Regions from separate parts of the Streptomyces sp. NPDC001980 genome, predicted to be linked through region 2. Evidence: riboswitches for the same ligand, from Rfam matches in the RefSeq annotation. Region 2 holds a riboswitch; the other holds the start of a gene.

Region 1 (7,261 bases), on a different contig from region 2:
CACGGAGGTGGACCGCACGCCCCCCGAATCCCGCCCGGTGGGCGTCGTCTTCCAGGACTACCTCCTCTTCCCCCACCTCACGGCCCTCGACAACGTCGCCTTCGGCCCCCGCTGCCACGGCGCGACGAAGGCCGAGGCGCGCGCCCAGGCGGCCGCCTGGCTGGACCGCATGGGCCTCGCCGAACACGCCGGCGTCAAACCCCGCCGTCTCTCCGGCGGCCAGGCCCAGCGCGTCGCGCTGGCCCGCGCCCTGGCCACCCGCCCCCGCCTGCTGCTCCTGGACGAACCCCTCGCCGCCCTCGACGCGCGCACCCGTCTGGACGTGCGTTCCCAACTCCGCCGTCACCTGGCCGAGTTCGAGGCGGTCGCGGTCCTGGTCACGCACGACCCGCTGGACGCCATGGTGCTGGCCGACCGCCTGATCGTCATCGAACACGGCCGGGTCGTCCAGGAGGGCACGCCCTCCGACATCGCCCGCCACCCGCGCACCGACTACATCGCCCACCTGGTCGGCCTCAACCTCTACCGGGGCCGGGCCGCGGGCCACACGGTCGAACTGGACACGGACCCCTCGAACACCACCACCATCACCACCACCGAAGTCCTCGCCGGTGACGTCTTCGTCGCGTTCCCGCCGAGCGCCGTCACCCTCTTCCGGGACCGTCCCACCGGCGCCAGCGCCCGCAACCTCTGGCGCTGCGAGGTCGCCGGCCTGGAGACCCACGGCGACCAGATCCGCGCCGACCTGACCGGGGAACTCGCCCTCGCCGCAGACCTGACCACAGTCGCAGCCGCGGAACTGGACCTGCACCCGGGCGCCACGGTCTGGGCAACGGTGAAGGCGACCCAGACACACGCGTACCCGGCATAAAACCGCGTACCCGGTACAAGACGAGAGGCCCCGCCGAAGCGGGGCCTCCGTCAAACCCTTCGCGTCAGTCCTCGTACGCGTCCAGCGGCGGGCAGGAGCACACCAGGTTCCGGTCACCGAAGGCCTGGTCGATCCGGCGCACCGGCGGCCAGTACTTGTCGGCGGCGGACACCCCGGCGGGGAAGACGGCCTCCTCCCGGCCGTACGCGTGCTTCCACTCGCCGCCCAGCGCACCGGCGGTGTGCGGGGCACCGCGCAGCGGGTTGTCGTCGGCGGGCCACTCCCCCGCCCCGACCTTGTCGATCTCCGCCCGGATGGCGATCATCGCCTCGCAGAACCGGTCCAGCTCGCCGAGGTCCTCGGACTCGGTCGGCTCGATCATCAGCGTGCCGGCCACCGGGAAGGACATCGTCGGCGCGTGGAAGCCGTAGTCGATGAGCCGCTTGGCGACGTCGTCGACGCTCACTCCGGTCGCCTTGGTCAGCGGCCGCAGGTCGATGATGCACTCGTGCGCGACCAGCCCGCCGGGCCCGGTGTAGAGCACGGGGAAGTGCGGCTCCAGCCGCTTGGCGACGTAGTTGGCGCTGAGCACGGCCACCTGCGTGGCCCGCTTCAGCCCCTCGCCGCCCATGAGCCGGACGTACGCCCACGAGATCGGCAGGATCCCCGCCGAGCCCCACGGCGCGGCCGAGATCGGCCCGACGCCCGTCTCCGGCCCGGCGGCCGGCTGCAGCGGGTGGTTCGGCAGGTACGGCGCGAGGTGCGCGCGCACCGCCACGGGACCGACACCGGGACCGCCGCCGCCGTGCGGGATGCAGAAGGTCTTGTGCAGGTTGAGGTGGGAGACGTCGCCGCCGAAGTGCCCCGGCTTGGCGACCCCGACCAGGGCGTTGAGGTTGGCCCCGTCGACGTACACCTGGCCGCCGGCCTCGTGCACCTGCGCGCAGATGTCGGCGACGTGCTCCTCGAACACCCCGTGCGTGGACGGGTAGGTGATCATCAGCACGGCGAGCTCGTCGCGGTGCTGCTCGATCTTCGCCCGCAGGTCCGGGACGTCGATCTCGCCGTCCTCGGCGGTCTTCACGACGACGACCTTCATACCCGCCATCACGGCGCTGGCGGCATTGGTCCCGTGGGCGGACGACGGAATCAGGCACACGGTCCGCTGCGCGTCGCCGTTGGCGCGGTGGTACGCGCGCACGGCGAGCAGCCCGGCGAGTTCGCCCTGCGATCCGGCGTTGGGCTGCAGCGACACCTTGTCGTACCCGGTGACCTCAGCGAGCCGCTCCTCCAGCTCCCGGATGAGGGTCAGGTAGCCCTGCGCCTGCTCGGCGGGCGCGAACGGGTGCAGCTGGCCGAACTCGGGCCAGGTGACCGGTTCCATCTCGGTGGTCGCGTTGAGCTTCATGGTGCAGGAGCCCAGCGGGATCATCCCGCGGTCCAGCGCGTAGTCCCGGTCGGCGAGCCTGCGCAGGTAGCGGAGCATCGCGGTCTCGGAGCGGTGCTGCCGGAAGACGGGGTGGGTCAGGTAGCCGTCGGCGCGCAGCAGCGCCTCGGGCAGCGTGTCCTCGGCGGCGGCGTCCAGCGCCTCGACGTCGCCCTCGACGCCGAAGGCCGTCCAGACGGCGCTCAGCTGGGCGCGGGTGGTGGTCTCGTCGCAGGCCATGGAGACGTGGTCGGCGTCGACGAGACGCAGGTTGACGCCGCCCCGGCGGGCGGCGCCGACGATCTCGGCGGCCTTGCCGGGCACGCGCGCGGTCAGGGTGTCGAAGTAGGCGCCGTGCACGATCTCGACACCGCCGGCCGTGAGTCCCGCGGCGAGGATCGTGGCGTAGCGGTGCGTCCGCCGCGCGATGGCCCTGAGCCCCTCGGGCCCGTGGTAGACGGCGTACATGCCGGCCATCACCGCGAGCAGCACCTGCGCGGTGCAGATGTTGCTGGTGGCCTTCTCCCGCCGGATGTGCTGCTCACGGGTCTGCAGCGCCAGCCGGTACGCCTTGTTCCCGTCCACGTCCACGGAGACGCCCACGAGCCGCCCGGGCAGGCTGCGCGCGAACTTCTCACGGACCGCCATGTAACCGGCGTGCGGCCCGCCGAAGCCCATCGGCACACCGAACCGCTGGGTGGTGCCGACGGCGATGTCGGCCCCGAGCTCACCCGGCGAGGTCAGCAGGGTCAGCGCGAGCAGGTCGGCGGCGACGGTGACGAGCGCGCCGACTTCGTGCGCCTGCTCGACGACGGACTTGATGTCGCGTACGGCACCGGAGGCGCCGGGGTACTGGACGAGCACCCCGTTGATCTCCCGCCCGGCGAGGTCCGCCGGAATGCCGTCGGCGAGGTCGGCGACCACGACCTCCACGCCCGTGGGCTCGGCCCGGGTCTGGATCACGGCGATGGTCTGCGGCAGCGCGTCCGCGTCGACGACGAAGACGCCCTTCTTGTTCTTGCCCATGCGCAACGACAGGGCCATGGCCTCCGCGGCGGCCGTGCCCTCGTCGAGCAGCGAGGCACCGGAGGTGGGCAGCCCGGTGAGGTCGGCGACCACGGTCTGGAAGTTCAGCAGCGCTTCCAGGCGGCCCTGGGAGATCTCCGGCTGGTACGGCGTGTAGGCCGTGTACCAGGCGGGGTTCTCCATCACGTTGCGCAGAATCACGGGCGGCGTGAAGGTCCCGTAGTACCCCAGGCCGATCATCGAGTCGAGCACCTGGTTCCGGTCGGCCAGCGACCGCAGCTCGGCCAGTACCTCGGCCTCGGTCCGGGCGTCCGGCAGCTCCAGGCGGTCGGCGTTCTTGATCACGTCCGGCACGGCGGCGGCGGTCAGCTCGTCGAGCGAGCCGTACCCGACCTGGGCGAGCATCTTGGCCCGAGCCTCGTGGTCGGGGCCGATATGGCGCTGCTCGAAGGGAATACCCTGCTCAAGCTCGGAGAGCGGGATGCGCTGGGCGGTCATTGCGGAGGCCTCCTGGTCTGACGCGACCTTCGAGGGGTACCCCGGCACGGGTACCCCGACGGCCTCCCCCTCTGTCATCTAACCTGAGAGCTTCGCCAGTGGGCCCTTGCGGACCACCGGCTTTCACCGTCGGTGAGAGCGGACACCATCGACGTCCGCCCTGCTTTCCAGAGTGACCTCGTCCGTGCGGTACGTGAGCCTGAGAGATTCCGGGGAGGATTTGCTCCTTCGGCGCCTCCGGTTGCCCGGAGGACTCTCCCGCACGGGGTCAGCAGCCGTTGCCAGGGTACCAGCGAGGGCAACACCGGAGCCTTCGAGTGGCCGCCTCCTTCAATGTGCTCTTTTGTAGTGCTTACGGATGAGTTGCGACCAAGTGGAGGGCCCGTGCAGACCGACATCGATCCGCGCAACCTGATCGGCCGCAAGGCGTTCGACCGCAACGGCACGAAGATCGGCACGATCGACGAGGTGTACCTCGACGACGCGACGGGCGTGCCGGAGTGGGCGGCCATACGCACCGGCCTGTTCTCCCGGGACGCCTTCGTGCCCCTGGAGCCCAGCGAACTGGTCGAGGGCACCCTGCAGGTCCCCTTCGACCGCGCCCTGATCAAAGACGCCCCCGACTTCGGCGTGGGCCGCCACCTCTCCCCGGAACAGGAACTCCAGCTCTACCACCACTACGGCCTGGACACGACCGCCCCGCCCCACGACCACCCGGACCGCGACTTCGGCAAGCTGGCGGGAACGGAGGACGCGGGTGCTTGATGGCCGACGGTGCGTGCGGGCCGGTGGGGGCTGATCGCGCGGTTCCTCCCCCAGCCTTCGGCTGGGGGTACCCCCTCTGGGGGAGGCACCCTGCCAGCGCCGGTAAGCGACATCCCTCGGTCACGCCCCCACCCCGTCCACCGGAACCCCCCGCCCTCCCGGCACCAACGGCAGCGGCTCCGCCGGCTCCAGCTCAGGGTCCTCGACCCGAAACGTCCGCACTCTCCCCGGCTCGACCGACCCCGGCGTCTCGAACCGCACCGTCACCCGCCCCAGCCCACTCCCCTGTACCCACCCGTGCCCGTATTCGGCATGCCGCACATCATGCCCCGCAGGCCACCGCCGCTCGGCAACCACCTGCTCCTCGGCGGCCGGCTCCGCAACGTCCTCCTCCGCGGCGAACTCCGCCGCCCCCTCCCCGGCCGCTGCCTGCGCGAACAGGTCCTCCTGCGTGTAGTCGGCCAGCCCCGACACCCCCACCCCCAGCAACCGCACGCCCCCGGTCGTGTCCACCGAGTCCAGCAACCGCGCGGCCGCCTCCCGTACCACCGCCGGGTCGTCGGTCGGCCCCCTGAGCGTCTCCGACCGGGTCAGGGTCGAGAAGTCGTACCGCCGCACCTTGAGCACGATGGTCCGTCCGGACAGCCCGGCCCCCCGCAGCCGCCGTACACACCGGTCGGCCAGCCGCTGCACCTCCATCCCCACCCGCAGCCGGTCGTGGATGTCCACGTCGTAGGTGTCCTCGACCGACACCGACTTCGTCTCCCGTTCGGCCACCACGGGCCGCTCGTCGTGCGCGAGCGCCATCGCGTACAGCGAGTGGCCGTGGGCCTTGCCGAGCAGCCGTACCAGCTCGTCCTCCCCCGCCTCGGCGATCTCGTCGACCGTGGTGATCCCGGCCCGCCGCAGATGGTCCCCCGTGGCCGGCCCCACCCCCGGCAGGGTCCGCACCGTCATCGGCCCCAGCATCGCCCGCTCCGTACCCGGCTCGATCAGCACCAGCCCGTCGGGCTTGGCCTGCTCGGAGGCGATCTTCGCGAGCATCTTGGCGGCGGCGAGCCCGACCGACCCGGAGAGCCCGGTGACGGCCCGTATGTCTGCGCGGAGCCTCTCCCCCACCAGGCGCGCCGACACGGCGTCCCAGGCCACCTCACCGGCCTCCAGATCCACGAACGCCTCGTCCAGGCTGAGCGGCTCCACCAGCGGGGAGAGCCCGCGCAGCAGCCCCATCACCTGCTCGCTGATCGACCGGTACAGCCCGAAGCGGGGCACCAGATACGCGGCGTTCGGCGCCAGCCGCCGTGCCTGCCCCATCGGCATCGCGGAGTGCACCCCGAACACCCGGGCCTCGTACGACGCGGTGGCCACCACACCGCGGGGTCCCAGCCCGCCCACGACCACGGCCTTCCCGCGCAGGCTCGGCTTGGACGCCTGCTCCACCGAGGCGAAGAAGGCATCCATGTCGAGATGCAGGATCGTGGGCGCGTTTCTCACATCTCCGATGCTGCACCACAGCACTGACAATGCCCCGGCACGAAACCGCGCCGGGGCATCACAGGAGGCCTTCAGACCGCCCGGTTGCGCCGCCGGGCCAGTTCGTCGGCGGGGTTGTGGCCGACGAGCGTCTCGCCGGTGTCGACGCGCTCGCCGTGCAGCTGGGAGAGCGCGTTCTCCACGTCCCGCCACACCACGCCGACCGCGATCCCGAAGATGCCCTGACCGCCCTGGAGCAGGGCGTGCACCTCGTCGGGCGAGGTGCACTCGTAGACCGTGGCACCGTCGCTCATCAGGGTCATGCGCTCCAGGTCGCGGAAACCGCGGTCCCTCAGGTGCTGGACGGCGGAGCGGATGTTCTGGAGGGAGACCCCGGTGTCCAGGAACCGCTTGACGATCTTCAGGACGACGACGTCCCGGAAGCTGTACAGACGCTGGGTGCCCGACCCGTAGGCGGGCCGCACGCTGGGCTCGACCAGGCCGGTGCGGGCCCAGTAGTCGAGCTGCCGGTAAGTGATGCCGGCCGCCGCGCAGGCCGTTGGCCCGCGGTAGCCGATCTCCTCGGTGGCCATGGACGCCGCCCCTCCGCCGCTTTGCACTGCGGTCGGCCGCTGAGGGGCGTGACCGGCAATGCTGCTGTGAAGCGGGGACGGACCGCTCTCCCCGAAACCGCGTCCGGGGGCACCCCCAGCCATACCGTCGCCGCTGCTTCTCACGCCGACCTCCGTCCTTGACCTGCCTTCTCGACGGTAGGCAGTCACCAGGGGTGCGTCAACGATCGCCACACTCGGCACGCCGAGTGATAATCACCCTAGGAGTGGTTTCCCGTGCCCCACCGCGGGGAAAGGCTAGCCGAATGCTCTGGCGGGAGGCCGTAGGACGCTCTCAATGGCCGCTGGCAATTGCCCATGAGTTTCGGCTGTGACCGGCCCCGCACCGGCCCGTCGCGGGCCTTGTGTCACGAATCGGCCCGTCACCGACCTCCTGGTGGATGACGGGCCCGCTCCGGTCCTCACTGGCTGCTGGTGCCGAAGTCCTCCGGGGAGATCTGGTCGAGGAACTCGCGGAACTTCTCCACCTCGTCCTCCTGCTCGTCCGGGATCGCGATGCCCGCGTCGTCCAGCACCGTGTCACTGCCGTAGATCGGCGTTCCGGTGCGCAGCGCCAGCGCTATGGCGTCG
Region 2 (7,261 bases):
CGGCGGAGCTGCCGCCGTTGTTGCCGTCCTTGTTGTCATCGGCCTTGCTGCACCCTGCAACCAGCAGGGTGGCGGAGCCGATGGCCGCGATCGCGGCCAGCGCTGACCTTCGCATGATGGGCGGGTTCCCCTCCATTGTCGGAAACTTTTCGGGCTCTCGGTGACAGCAGGCGTCAGCGGCTGCGCGGGTCGAGAGCGTCGCGGAGACCGTCACCGAGCAGGTTGAACGCCAGCACGGTCACGAAGATGGCAAGGCCGGGCACGATCATGTACTCGGGATCGACCTGGTAGTACGTCACCGCTTCGCGGAGCATGCCACCCCAGGAAGCCTGCGGGGGCTGGATGCCGACGCCGAGGAAGCTGAGGGACGCCTCGAAGAGGATGTTGGTCGGGATCAGCAGCGTCGAGTAGACGATGATCGGGCCGACCAGGTTGGGCATCAGCTCGCGGAACAGGATGTACGGGCCCTTGGCGCCCATGCCGCGGGAGGCGTCGACGAACTCGCGCTCCCTGAGGGCGAGGGTCTGGCCGCGCACGATCCGGCCCAGGTAGGGCCAGTTGAAGAAGCCGATGACGAAGATGAGCACGCTGAGGTGCAGCGGCAGTCCGTTCAGGCCGAACGCGCCGCCCTGCAGGGTGGCGGAGATGGCGATGGCGAACAGCAGGAGGGGGAAGGCCAGGAAGGTGTCCATCAGCCGGCTGATGACCGAGTCGACCCGGCCGCCGTAGTAGCCCGCGACGACGCCCATGATCGCGCCGATCACGTTGGACAGGATCGTCGAGCCGAAGGCGACGACCAGCGACACCCAGGAGCCCTCCAGGACGCGGGTGGCGATGTCACGGCCGAACTTCGGGTCCACACCCAGCGGGTGATCAAGACTCATGCCACCCCAGCCGCCGGTGGGCAGCGAGGTGTTGGCGTCGATCAGCTCCTGGTGGAAGGCGTTGGGGTCGAGACCGAACAGGGCCTGGATGGGGCGGGCGAGGATCGCGACGAGAATCAGCAGAACGACAACGATGCCGCCGGCCACGGCGACCCTGTCCTTCTTGAACCGGGTCCAGGCGATCTGCCCGAGGGAACGACCCTCGATCTGCCCCTTACCGGCACCCTCCAGCACAGCCTCCGGCTGCGCCTCGGATGACGCCCCGGTGGTCTCGATCGGTGCGGTCACGGTGAGCGACCCCTCTCGCCGGCGGTGACCGGCCTACGCCAGCCGCGGATTGCGGCTTTGTCGACTTGCTCGATCATGAGGTTTAAACAGACCTCACGTCTGACTGGCGAGTCTTCAGCGTCGTCGCGATCACCCGCCAGATCTGGCGAAGAAAGTATGCGCAACCGTGATGCAGTCCGAGGGATTCCGTTATCCGAACAGTGGGTAACGCCCCTCGGACGCCGGTCAGTTGGGACAGAACGCCGAATCCGGCCGGAACGGAACGTTCCACCGCTATCTACGCGCGGAGAAATGTGTTCGTTACGTAAATCTTGTGAACCCGCCCGACCGACCCGAGCGGAGAGCGTCCCGTCGCGTCAGTAACCGCCCTGGGCCGGCGGATACCCGTACCCCGTCGCCGGTGCGGGCGGCAGCGCCCCGTGGGCCTCGCGGTCGTAGAACGGCCGTGCCGTCGCCCGCATCCACATCACGACCGGGTCGTACTCGTCGGTCATCGCGACCGTCGACACCGGCAGCCCGTCCGGCACCGCCCCGATCGACTGCTGCATCATCCCTCGCACCGAGTCCACGGTCGGCGGCGAGGTGTCGTACACGTCCAGACCGATCGCGAGATACGGCGCCCCGAGGGCCGGCTGCACCCAGGCGCGGCGCAGCGAGCGGACCGCGGGGGTGCGGTGGGCGTTCTGCGCGAGCAGCGCGTAGAACTGCGGAACCTCGATCGCCGGTTCGGTGAGCCGCAGCGGGCCGGCCGGCTGGCGGTCCAGGCCGGTGGCGATGCGGCGCAGGTCCAGCCAGGGAATGCCGACACCGCCGCCCGGGGCGTGCGGGTTGAGCCAGAGGCCGAAGTGGTCGGGGTAGAGCGTGCGGGCCACGTCGATGCCGTCGACCACCTCGTACGAGCGGTTCCAGCCGCTCGCGGAGAGTTCCTGGGCCGAGGTCACGCAGGGGGCGTAGCCGTGGCCGTCGACCTCCATGTTCCCGTACTGGGCGTCGGGGGAGCCGGCCTGGCCGTGCCAGAGCAGCATCCAGATCTGGCCGGAGGAGGGCGTGGCGAGGGCGCGGAGGAGTGCCTCGTAGGCGTCGTAGCGCCCGGGGGTTACCTGGCGCAGCATGTGCTCGACCTGTCCGGTCGCCGCGGTGCCGCTGGCGCTCACGTGTTACCGCCCCTTCATCTGGTGCCCCGCGTTCGGAGACAGCTTATGCGCCCAGGGGGCGGGGGCCGATTGCCCGTGCGCGGGTGCGGGATCGTGGTGTTACTTCGCGCAGGTCTCCGCGCCCCTGGGTTGGCTGCCCCGAGGGCGTTTCTAGTGGCCGTACTGATAGAAGGGGCGCACGTTCTCGCGCATCCAGTGCGCCACCGGGTCGTCCGCCACGTCCAGCAGGACCAGGTTCACCGGCCACCGCACCGGGACCCGGCCCAGCGCCTTGCCCAGGGCCTCCAGGGGCAGGGCGCGCATGTCGCCCTCCCACTGGGAGAGTTCGACGCCCACGAACATCACCGGGTCCGCCGTCTCGATCGCGGCGAGGCAACGGCGGGCCGTGGCGACCACGCCGATCGCCGCGAACTCCGCCGACGCCGCGGTCAGGAAGTCCATCGGGTCGTCCTGCCAGTCCGGTTCGAAGAGGCGGACCCGGCCGCCGGAGGCGGGGCCGTCCAGTTCGGTGCGGCCGGTCCGGCAGAGCTGGGCGACCGCCTCCGGCGGCAGCGGGACACCGACCACTCCGCCGGGGTTCACGGCGATGCCGACCTGCGGGGGCAGGCCGCGGGCGAACTCGACCGCCGGGGCGATCGTGTACGACAGGTGGGAGCCGGCCACCAGGCGGAACTGCTCCTCGGAGCTGAAGACCGGCACGTACACCCGGCCCTCGATCTGTGTGGTGGGCAGGTCCAGCGGGCCGCTGTGCGGGCCGCCGCCCTCCGGCAGCGGGATCCACAGGAAACTCCGGCCCAGTACCTCGATGAGCCGGCCCGCCGCCGCGGGCACGCCGAGGGAGGCCGACAGGACCTCCTCCAGTTCGTTGCCGGGCCACCCGCCGTGCGGGTGGGGGTGCGCCTGTGCCGGGAAGTCCGCGGGAATGTCCGCCGGGAAGTCCATCTGCCTACCGCCTGCTGGAAACCGCTGCTGAGGCTGGAAAGGCTAGCGGGTGACGCCGACAAAGCCACCCCACCAGCCGATTCGGGCCGCGAAAGCGATCTCGGCGAAGGCGATCTCAGCCCGCGAAGGCGATCCGGCGCAGGACGTCCGCCGCGTCCCGGTCGAGGAGGACCGCCGAGCCGATGCCCTCGGGCAGTTTCCCCTTCTCCGCCGCACGCAGCAGCCGGCCGGCCGCCCGGCGGTGGCGCAGGAAGGCGTACCGGGAGACGCCCCGGCCGCGCTCGCGCTGGCCGTCCAGTGCCGTGCCCGGCGTGACGTCGAGGAGCAGCAGGTGCAGGGTGCCGCCGCGGCGGCGGGCCTCCCGGGCCAGCCAGTCCCGCACCCAGGCCTGGGTCCCGCAGTCGTGCACGGCCACGCCCTCGCCGGTGCGAAGGGCCCGGCGCAGCCCGGCGTAGTGGGCGAGGCGGACCAGCGGGCGGTAGACGGCGTACGGCAGGAGACGGGCCAGGCGGGCGTCCCAGCGGTCGCGGGTGTCCTGGGAGTCGATGCGGATGCCCTGGACGGTGCGGTGCATCAGGGTGGACTTGCCGCTGCCGGGCAGCCCGGTGACCACGACCAGGTCCCGGGGGCCGAAGAGCAGGCCGTGCGGGCTGTGCCCGGCGCGGTCGCGCAGGTCGCGGACGACCGGTGCGGGGCCGTCGCCGCACCGCTCGCGGGCCGGGGCCGTCGACTGCTGGGGCAGGGCGAGGCCCGTCGTCGTCGCGTATGCCGTGGTCCTTGTCACCGTGATCGTCCTCCCTGGGGATTCAGGAAAGGTTCTCCCCACTTAACGTAAAGAGAAGGTAATGCACGGTGTCTCGCGGTTCCGTTCGCGTCCTGCCACAGGCCCGTCACAGAACGGAGGGGCACGTCCGGCCTGCCACGGCCCCGGGCGGCGTGCAATGATGTCCGCGCCAACTGCATACCGGCCGCTTGAATCCGCGCGGGAGAGTCCCCAGCCGTCTTCGCTGGGGCGCCGAAGGAGCAAGTCCCTCCCTTGAATCTCTCAGGCCCCCGTTACCGCGCGGGCGAGGCACATCTGAAAAGCGGGCCGCTGTGTCAGTGGCTCCACCCAAGGTGCAAGCCGTGATCACGTTCGTGGTCAGGGCGAACCTCTCAGGTTCCGATGACAGATGGGGAGGACAGCCCTCGCCTGTCATGCCCTTGGGACCTTCGGGAGACGACCGACCGATGAGCAGTACCGATTCCGCCGCACCCCGCCGTACCGCGCTCGATGCCCTGCACCGCTCGCTCGGCGCGACCATGACCGACTTCGCCGGCTGGGACATGCCCCTGCGCTACGGCTCCGAGCGCGACGAGCACGTCGCGGTACGGAGCAGGGCCGGGCTCTTCGACCTCTCCCACATGGGCGAGATCACCGTGACCGGCCCCCGGGCCGCCGCCCTGCTGAACCACGCCCTGGTCGGCAACATCGCCTCCGTCGGCGTGGGCCGGGCCCGCTACACCATGATCTGCCGCGCCGACGGCGGCATCCTGGACGACCTGATCGTCTACCGGCTGGCCGAGACCGAGTACCTGGTCGTCGCCAACGCCTCGAACGCCCAGGTCGTCCTCGACGCGCTCGTGGACCGCTCCGCCGGGTTCGACGCCGAGGTGCGCGACGACCGGGACGCGTACGCGCTGATCGCCGTCCAGGGCCCGGAGTCCCCGGGCATCCTCGCCTCCCTCACGGACGCCGACCTGGACGGGCTGAAGTACTACGCCGGGCTGCCCGGCACCGTCGCCGGCGTCCCGGCGCTGATCGCGCGCACCGGCTACACCGGCGAGGACGGCTTCGAGCTGTTCGTGAAGCCGGAGCACGCGGTGGAGCTGTGGCAGGCGCTGACCAAGGCGGGTTCCGCGGTGGGCCTGGTGCCGTGCGGGCTGTCCTGCCGGGACACGCTGCGGCTGGAGGCGGGCATGCCGCTGTACGGCCATGAGCTCACCACCTCGCTCACCCCCTTCGACGCCGGGCTCGGCCGGGTGGTGAAGTTCGAGAAGGAGGGCGACTTCGTGGGACGCGCGGCGCTCGCCGAGGCCGCCGCCCGTGCGGAGCAGAACCCGCCGCGCGTGCTCGTCGGCCTGGTCGCCGAGGGCCGCCGGGTGCCCCGCGCCGGATACCCGGTGGTCGCCGGCGGCGAGGTGATCGGCGAGGTCACCTCGGGCGCCCCCTCCCCGACCCTGGGCAGGCCGATCGCCATGGCGTACGTCGACGCGGCGCACTCGGCGCCGGGCACGGCGGGCGTCGGCGTGGACATCCGGGGCAGTCACGAGCCGTACGAGGTCGTGCCGCTGCCGTTCTACAAGCGCCAGAAGTGATCGCCGCTACCGGCGTCGGCAGCAGCCACCGGGCGTGACCTGGCGCACATCGCCGCTGGTCACGCACGTTCCCAGCAGTTCCTCATTCACCAGCACTCCCCCGCGTACAGGAGAATTCAGGCCATGAGCAACCCCCAGCAGCTGCGGTACAGCAAGGAGCACGAGTGGCTGACGGCCGCCGAGGACGGCGTGGCGACGGTCGGCATCACGGAGCACGCGGCCAACGCGCTCGGTGACGTCGTCTTCGTCCAGCTCCCGGCGGTCGGCGACACGGTGACCGCGGGCGAGTCCTGCGGTGAGCTGGAGTCGACCAAGTCGGTGTCCGACCTGTACGCGCCGGTCACCGGTGAGATCACCGCGGTCAACGAGGACGTCGTCGACGACCCGTCCCTGGTGAACTCGGCCCCCTTCGAGGGCGGCTGGCTGTTCAAGGTGCGGGTCACGGACGAGCCCGACGACCTGCTCGCCGCCGACGAGTACACCGCCTTCACCGCCGGCTGAGAGCCGCCGCAGACCCCGGCCTAGGAGTCGTAGAAACAGATGTCCGTTCTGAACACGCCCCTGCACGAGCTCGACCCCGAGGTAGCCGCCGCGGTCGACGCCGAGCTGGCGCGCCAGCAGTCCACCCTGGAGATGATCGCCTCGGAGAACTTCGCTCCGCTCGCGGTCATGGAGGCGCAGGGCTCGGTCCTCACCAACAAGTACGCCGAGGGCTACCCGGGCCGCCGCTACTACGGCGGCTGCGAGCACGTCGACGTCACCGAGCAGATCGCCATCGACCGGGTGAAGGAGCTGTTCGGCGCCGAGTACGCCAACGTGCAGCCGCACTCCGGTGCCTCCGCCAACCAGGCGGCCCTGTTCGCGCTGGCCCAGCCCGGCGACACCATCCTGGGCCTGGACCTCGCCCACGGCGGCCACCTGACCCACGGCATGCGCCTGAACTTCTCCGGCAAGCAGTTCAACGTGGTCGCGTACCACGTCGACGACGCCGGTCTCGTCGACATGGCCGAGGTGGAGCGGCTCGCCAAGGAGCACCGGCCGAAGGTGATCATCGCGGGCTGGTCGGCGTACCCGCGGCAGCTGGACTTCGCGGAGTTCCGCCGGATCGCCGACGAGGTCGAGGCGTACCTGTGGGTCGACATGGCGCACTTCGCCGGCCTGGTCGCGGCGGGGCTGCACCCGAACCCGGTCCCCTACGCGGACGTGGTCACCTCCACCACCCACAAGACGCTCGGCGGCCCGCGCGGCGGGATCATCCTGGCCCGCCAGGCCTTCGCGAAGAAGCTGAACTCGTCCGTCTTCCCGGGCTTCCAGGGCGGTCCCCTGGAGCACGTGATCGCGGCGAAGGCGGTCTCCTTCAAGGTCGCGGCGAGCGAGGACTTCAAGGAGCGCCAGCGTCGTACCGTGGAGGGTGCGCGCATCCTGGCGGAGCGGCTCACCGCCGCCGACGCCCGCGAGGCCGGCGTGAACGTCCTGTCCGGTGGTACGGACGTCCACCTGATCCTCGTGGACCTGCGCGAGTCCGAGCTGGACGGGCAGCAGGCCGAGGACCGTCTCCACGAGGTCGGCATCACGGTCAACCGCAACGCCGTCCCGAACGACCCGAGGCCGCCGATGGTCACCTCGGGTCTGCGG

What was found. A riboswitch is a leader RNA that binds a small molecule or an ion and turns the genes downstream of it on or off. The one in region 2 is predicted to bind glycine.
Region 1: linked by a shared signal. The riboswitch ahead of gcvP (aminomethyl-transferring glycine dehydrogenase) and the one ahead of gcvT (glycine cleavage system aminomethyltransferase GcvT) in region 2 are both predicted to bind glycine.

What each region holds. Positions count from the first base shown of each region.
Region 1 is NZ_JBEOYD010000043.1:67,570-74,830, forward strand. It holds gene ABT137_RS41820 (ABC transporter ATP-binding protein) at 1-871, shown strand, start outside; gene gcvP (aminomethyl-transferring glycine dehydrogenase) at 936-3,821, opposite strand; glycine riboswitch at 3,999-4,092, opposite strand; gene ABT137_RS41830 (PRC-barrel domain-containing protein) at 4,206-4,586, shown strand; gene ABT137_RS41835 (DNA polymerase IV) at 4,707-6,080, opposite strand; gene ABT137_RS41840 (MerR family transcriptional regulator) at 6,152-6,796, opposite strand; gene ABT137_RS41845 (bifunctional nuclease family protein) at 7,093-7,261, opposite strand, start outside.
Region 2 is NZ_JBEOYD010000007.1:322,290-329,550, forward strand. It holds gene ABT137_RS13965 (ABC transporter substrate-binding protein) at 1-115, opposite strand, end outside; gene ABT137_RS13970 (ABC transporter permease) at 174-1,172, opposite strand; gene ABT137_RS13975 (enhanced serine sensitivity protein SseB C-terminal domain-containing protein) at 1,529-2,326, opposite strand; gene ABT137_RS13980 (enhanced serine sensitivity protein SseB) at 2,477-3,268, opposite strand; gene ABT137_RS13985 (AAA family ATPase) at 3,384-4,058, opposite strand; glycine riboswitch at 4,242-4,340, shown strand; glycine riboswitch at 4,341-4,450, shown strand; gene gcvT (glycine cleavage system aminomethyltransferase GcvT) at 4,499-5,626, shown strand; gene gcvH (glycine cleavage system protein GcvH) at 5,750-6,127, shown strand; gene glyA (serine hydroxymethyltransferase) at 6,167-7,261, shown strand, end outside.